DNA from 2 places in the Microaerobacter geothermalis genome. Region 2 is predicted to be linked to the other one. Evidence: a T-box and tRNA genes for the amino acid it is inferred to sense, from the RefSeq annotation. Region 2 holds a T-box; the other holds one or more tRNA genes.
What was found. A T-box is a leader RNA that pairs with one kind of tRNA and senses whether it is charged. The one in region 2 lies ahead of pheS (phenylalanine--tRNA ligase subunit alpha), so its partner is inferred to be a tRNA-Phe.
Positions count from the first base shown of each region.

Region 1 (3,416 bases), on a different contig from region 2:
GAATGTAGGTCCCGTCATGTTCCTGTTATTCGTTAACATTTTACTTTTTCTAGCTGGACAATTTATGGAACCTACAGCAATTATTACCATTCTAGCTCCAATCCTGTTTCCAATTGCAATCACTCTTGGGATTGATCCAATCCATTTCGGAATCATCATGGTAGTAAATATGGAAGTTGGAATGATTACGCCTCCAGTGGGTCTGAATCTTTATGTAGCCAGCGGCCTGACGGGAATGTCTTTAGTTGACGTTACCAGAGCCACCATACCATGGTTGATTGCGGTAATTATTGGCCTTGCTCTCGTTACCTATGTTCCTGGGATCAGTCTCTGGTTGCCCGATTTCCTATACAGCTTAAAATAAAGAAAACTCGCCGATTGGCGAGCCCTTGGGCGAAGACAGAGGCATAGTTGCCCTTATGCAACATAAGAAAGTATAAATAAAAAATTTATACCTTCTTTATTAGCTAATAAAAATGGCTTGGAGTTTTTTTATTCCAAGCCATTTTACGATTTACCAAAAAGCAATCTCTTATTTTTAATTTTTATTAAAAATATTGCCTAAATCTTCTCTAAATTTTTCTAATTTATCCACCCTTTCCTTTGTTTCCTTATAATCTATGAGTAAGGTATGGGTATGATAATCTACACTCGTTTTTAAGCTTCTAATTGCCCCTTCCAAACTCTTAAATCCAGCCCTCATTTCGCTTCGTAGTTCTTCTTGTCCATTTCGAAGAGTCCCAATCTCATGATATAGATTGATGACATCCTTACGAATATGATCCTGTCCCTGATAAAGATTACGGATATCCTGCTTCATCTCCCCCACATCTGCTTTAAGTTCTTGTTGCCCCCGATCAAGCTTGTCCAATTTACTTAATATGTTGGTTAATATCTCCTTTTCCATCCTCACATTCCCCCACTTATTTCATTATACTATACCTGTTTGAGGAACGAATTGTAATGTTATGCCACTTTTTTAACTATGTTCCTTTTTAGAACATTTTATCAGAACAAATGTTTTGTGTAAAGAGGGATTAGGCAATCGTAAAAATAATGATTTACCATTCCACATCGTACGGATTCAGATGAACGAGGACTTCTGCAATGTTATCAAAACGATTCATCAATTCCAGCTTTATCTCCCGTCCCACATCATGACCTTCTTTAATAGAGAGGGATGGATCAACGGAAATCCTCAGATCCAATAGGATGTAGTGCCCATGCTCCCTTCCCCTGATTTTATCAATTCTTTTTACTTCTTTGTGTTTCATGATAATCTCACGGTACTGACGGATCATTTCTTCATCCACCGAGCGTTCAAGAAGGATATGAAATGCTTCTACTATCATATGTATGGCAATTTTTAAAATAAAATAAGAAACAATTACGCTTGCAATAATATCCCCATAAAGTAAAAAAGAGAGATTTAGCCATTCTCCCCCTGTAGCTACCAGAATTCCCAAGGCAGCAGCCAATGAAGCAATAATGTCCGCCTTATGATCAAGAGAGATTGCAATCAAGGCTTTGCTGTTTAATTTTTCTCCCAGTCCCAATGAATAACGATATAAAGTTTCTTTTAATATATATGAAAATAATGCAACATAGGCAGCAACCATCTTAGGAGTTTCCACCGGTTTAAAAAATGCAATAACCGCATCAATGAATACATAAACAGATACTAAAAATAAAATACCCCCCACTACACCTGAGGATACCACTTCTACTTTTCCATGACCATATGGATGCTCCTTATCGGGAGGTTTATCAGATATCCTTAAAGCAAATAATACCGCTAATGAAGCAACTACATCAGCTGCAGAATGGATACCATCAGCAAACAAAGCCTTACTTCCCGCAATTAGCCCAATGATCAACTTACTCACGGTTAGAAAAATATTGCTCCATAGACTAATCCAGGCAATCTTTGAGCTTATTTTTTCCCTTTCGTTGACCATGCATTTTCCTCCGAAGTGTATACTACCTTCATTTTTCCATAACAGATAAAAAAGTATGCTTCCACATGCCGTATAATCAGCGGGATTGGCTTTTACTACATACGTAGGAACCAATAATAAAAAAATCAGGATTTCGAATTCATCCTGATTCTCTCAACATATTTCTTATAAGAAATTTTACGGTTGGTGCCGAGGACCGGACTTGAACCGGTACGGTAGTCACCTACCGCAGGATTTTAAGTCCTGTGCGTCTGCCAATTCCGCCACCCCGGCAATTGCTGGTGGCTCGGGACGGAATCGAACCGCCGACACGAGGATTTTCAGTCCTCTGCTCTACCGACTGAGCTACCGAGCCTAATGAAAGATTCAAAAATGGAGAAAAAATTGGTGGAGCATAGCGGGCTCGAACCGCTGACCTCTACACTGCCAGTGTAGCGCTCTCCCAGCTGAGCTAATGCCCCACATAAAGGAAACTTAATTTTAGGTATTTTATGCTGACAAGGGCAATTATATAATAAGTAAACGACGAAATCAAGCACAAATCATTCCACTATTTCCTCCTATTGGGTCCATCAATTAAGTAATCCTGGGTATAATAGCGTATTCGTTCCATAATCCGTTTTGCTTTTAATTCTTCTTGGCCTGTTGTTGAATATGTAAAGTGTTCTTCCAACTCCTCATAGTTAAAATTAGACGTATAAAGAGTAGGTAGATGATTGGAAATACGATACTGTAAGACAGAACCTAAAATTTCATCCCTAACCCAAGGGGTTACATTTTCTGCCCCGATATCATCCAAAATCAAAACAGGGATTTCCTTTAAAGCTTTCATTTTTTCGGGGACTTCCCCCTTTTGTATGGCTTCTTTCATTTCCCGAAAGATCTCCGGCACATATACCATATAGGATGCTATGCGATGATTTGCCAATAGTTGGGCAAGGGCACCCATAATATAGCTTTTTCCCACACCAAAAGGACCGTAAAAATAAAGTCCCTTCACTGGTTTTCCCATCTGCATGTCCATACAAAACTGTGCTGCTGCTTTTATCGCTTCCTTATTGTATTTATCATGATTCATGGTATGAAAGGAAGCATGAAGAACTTCACTGGATATATGATGGCTGCGGATCAGTGATTGTCGATATTTTTGTTCCTCATCCCTTCGTAACAGGTTGCACTTTCTTACCGTCATAGAAACCATTCCGGATTGGAGGGATAAATGGGCCGCATATCCTTTTGCCATATTTGTACACTTCTCCAGTCCTGGACATTGTTTACAGTTTTCCTGTTCCTGAACCACTTGAATAACTGTCGGTAAATGGGATTTAATCATTTCTGGGGACAAAGATGATTTTTTAAGGAAAGAAACCACGTAGGGATGATTGAGAATGTCCTTTTCACCTTTATTTTCCCCTTTTCTTTGTTTCACCTGCTCTACCCAATGGATTAAGTGACCGT
Region 1 is NZ_JAKIHL010000003.1:36,830-40,245, reverse strand. It holds gene L1765_RS03105 (TRAP transporter large permease) at 1-364, shown strand, start outside; gene L1765_RS03100 (hypothetical protein) at 539-907, opposite strand; gene L1765_RS03095 (cation diffusion facilitator family transporter) at 1,062-1,958, opposite strand; tRNA gene L1765_RS03090 (tRNA-Leu) at 2,143-2,231, opposite strand; tRNA gene L1765_RS03085 (tRNA-Phe) at 2,238-2,313, opposite strand; tRNA gene L1765_RS03080 (tRNA-Ala) at 2,344-2,419, opposite strand; gene dnaI (primosomal protein DnaI) at 2,509-3,416, opposite strand, start outside.
Region 1: it has a tRNA-Phe gene. The T-box ahead of pheS (phenylalanine--tRNA ligase subunit alpha) is inferred to sense a tRNA for this amino acid. The anticodon was not compared.

Region 2 (3,416 bases):
TTTTTTGTTATAATGAGAAGGTAAATATGTGACTTAACGATGAACAGAGTATTGGATGGATCGAGAGGAGTGAAATGGATGGCAAAGCAGTATGCCGTCATTGGGCTGGGGCGTTTTGGTTCCAGTGTGGCTAAAACCTTATATGAGATGGATTATGACGTGATGGCAATTGATACCGACGAAGAGCGGATTCAGGAACATATCAACCATGTCACCCATGCCGTCCGGGCGGACAGTACAGATGAGCAGGCCCTTAAATCCCTGGGGATCCGCAATTTTGATGTGGTTGTTGTTGCCATTGGGCAGGATATCCAGGCCAGCATCCTAACCACCCTTGTCCTTAAGGAACTGGGAGTGAAGTATATCGTTGTGAAAGCCCAGAATGAACGGCATGGACAAGTTCTCTATAAAATAGGAGCTGATCGGGTCGTTTTTCCTGAAAGAGATATGGGAGTACGGGTTGCCCATAATTTGATCTCGCCCAACATCCTTGATTTTATTGAATTGGCGGATAATTATTCCATCGCCGAGGTTTCCATGAGCAATAAAATGGTGGGTACAGGCAAAACTCTAAGAGAAATGGATATTCGGGCTAAATACGGATGTAATGTGATTGCCATTCGAAGCGGCAGCAAGATGAACGTAGCTCCCAACCCCGATGATATCATTATCGAGGGAGATGTATTGGTCGTGCTGGGCAGCAATGACGACCTGAAGGAATTTGAAGAAAGGGCATAAATGTAATGGAACCCGTTACTTCAATACATAATCCGTTAATCAAAAGAATGGCCAAGCTTCTAACAAATAAAGGAAGAAGAGAACAGTCCTCCTATCTTATTGAGGGAATTCATCTGGTGGAGGAAGCGCTAAAGTCAAAGGCACCCCTCACACACCTTTTTTATGATCGTTCAATGGGACTTCCCGATGAAATTCTTTCTTTGACCAAGGGGATGTACCCCTCAGCTGATAGGAGAATAAATCTCATTCCTGTCAATCAACAGGTGTTAAGAAAGCTGAGTGATACGGAAAATCCCCAGGGTGTGATTGGCGTCATTCAAATAAATGAAATATCCTTGGAATCGATAAGTGAGCAAATGAACAATCGCAAAATTCAGCCGCTATTTTTAGTTCTCGATCGAATCCAGGATCCGGGTAATCTGGGAACAATGATACGTACGGCAGATGCTGCCGGATTTGATGCCGTGATTCTGCTAAAAGGAACAGTAGATGTGTATAACCCGAAAGTCGTCCGCTCCACCATGGGTTCCTTGTTTCACATTCATGTCATTCATAGCGATTCTGAAAGAATAATATCCTTTTGCAAGAGTCAAAATATTCCTCTGTATGCCACAGGTCTAAATGGGGCACCTTATTATGAATCATCCTTTCAGAGCGGCGCTGCCCTTATCATGGGGAATGAAGCCCAGGGTGTGGAGCAAAGGATGATGGAACAAGCTGACCAAATATTAACCATTCCCATTTACGGAAGAGCAGAATCCCTTAACGTAGCAGCCGCCGCTTCCATTTTCATGTATGAAGCAGCTAATCAGAGATACAGATCCCAACGACATGGATGGAGACATGGATGTTGACATCGATTTCCTTCTATGCCTATAATGAGCGGTAAAGAAGTGAGAGTCCGTATGGCGTTAGGTAGTTGGACAAATAAATGTTAGGTAATGAATATTTGAGAAGGCGAAGAAAGAGAAGAGTAATCGGAGTTCCTGCATAAAGGGAGGAGGGTGCCGTAGACTGGAAGCCCCTCTATGGAAGGAGCCGATGAATTTCACTCTGGAGCTGGCCCCTGAACTGGCAAGTAGGGGGATTCCGGTCCGTCACGACCGTTATCACTGCAAAGTGGAATGCTGCTGTTACAGGCAGATTCAATTAGGGTGGTACCGCGATACTCCTCGTCCCTTGAGATGAGGAGTTTTTTATGTTTAACCTTTGAAAGGAGGATATTGTATATGAAGGAACAACTAACGGCATTGCGGGATGAAGCCATTGCAGTCATCCACGCCGCTAAAAACATGAATGAATTAAATGAAGCAAGGGTGAAGTATCTGGGCAAAAAAGGCCCGTTAACGGAAATCCTGAGGGGAATGGGAAAGCTTTCAGCCGAAGAAAGGCCTGTGATTGGTCAAATGGCCAATGACGTAAGGGCTGCCATTGAATCCACCTTGGAAAGAAAGAAAGAGGAGCTGGAAAGAGAAGTCCTTCAGAAAAAGTTGATGTCAGAAACCATTGATGTCACCCTTCCCGGTCGCCCTGTTCATTTTGGAAACCGACATCCATTAACAAAGGTGATTGAAGAGATTGAGGATATATTTATTGCTATGGGCTTTGAAGTGGCGGAGGGACCTGAAGTAGAAACGGATTACTATAATTTTGAGGCTCTGAATTTGCCGAAGAACCATCCGGCCCGGGACATGCAGGACTCTTTCTACATTACCGATGAGATCTTAATGCGGACCCATACTTCACCGGTGCAGGCCCGAACTATGGAAAGAAAACAGGGAGAAGTTCCCGTTAAAATCATTTGCCCGGGAAAAGTTTATCGCAGGGATGATGACGATGCCACCCATTCCCATATGTTTACCCAGATAGAAGGACTGGTGGTGGATAAAGGGATACGGATGAGTGATTTAAAGGGAACATTACTTGCCTTTGCAAAGCAGATGTTTGGAGAAAACCAGCGGATCCGTTTGCGTCCAAGCTTCTTCCCCTTTACAGAGCCCAGTGCGGAAGTGGATATCTCTTGTGTCATTTGTAATGGTGTGGGATGCCGGGTTTGCAAAGAAACAGGATGGCTTGAAATTTTGGGTGCAGGGATGGTCCATCCGAAGGTGTTGGAGATGTCCGGTTATGATTCTGAAAAGGTCACCGGTTTTGCCTTTGGTATGGGTGTGGAGCGAATTGCCCTTTTGAAATATGGAATTGAGGATATTCGGCATTTTTATCAGAGCGACCTTCGTTTTTTAAAACAGTTCTCACGGGTGTAGGAGGGATTGAGAGATGAAAGTTTCTTACCAATGGTTAAAAGAATACGTGGATTTATCAGATGTCACCCCCCAGGAATTGGCGGACAAATTGACCTTAAGCGGAATTGCCGTAGATGTGGTGGAGTCTTTAAACCGAGGAGTATCCAAAGTCGTGGTCGGTTATGTTACGTCGAAGGAGAAACATCCGGAAGCAGATAAATTGAGCCTATGTAGGGTTCGTGTGGAAGAGGGAAAAGAAGAGCTTCAAATTGTGTGCGGGGCACAAAATGTGAATGCCGGCCAAAAGGTGCCTGTTGCTCTCGTAGGGGCAACTCTTCCGGGGGGTGTTAAAATCAAAAGGGCAAAATTAAGGGGAATTGAATCCCAGGGGATGATTTGCTCTGCAAAAGAATTAGGGCTGAAAGATAAACTCCT
Region 2 is NZ_JAKIHL010000001.1:131,075-134,490, forward strand. It holds gene L1765_RS00705 (potassium channel family protein) at 79-738, shown strand; gene L1765_RS00710 (TrmH family RNA methyltransferase) at 744-1,592, shown strand; T-box leader at 1,690-1,921, shown strand; gene pheS (phenylalanine--tRNA ligase subunit alpha) at 1,968-3,002, shown strand; gene pheT (phenylalanine--tRNA ligase subunit beta) at 3,016-3,416, shown strand, end outside.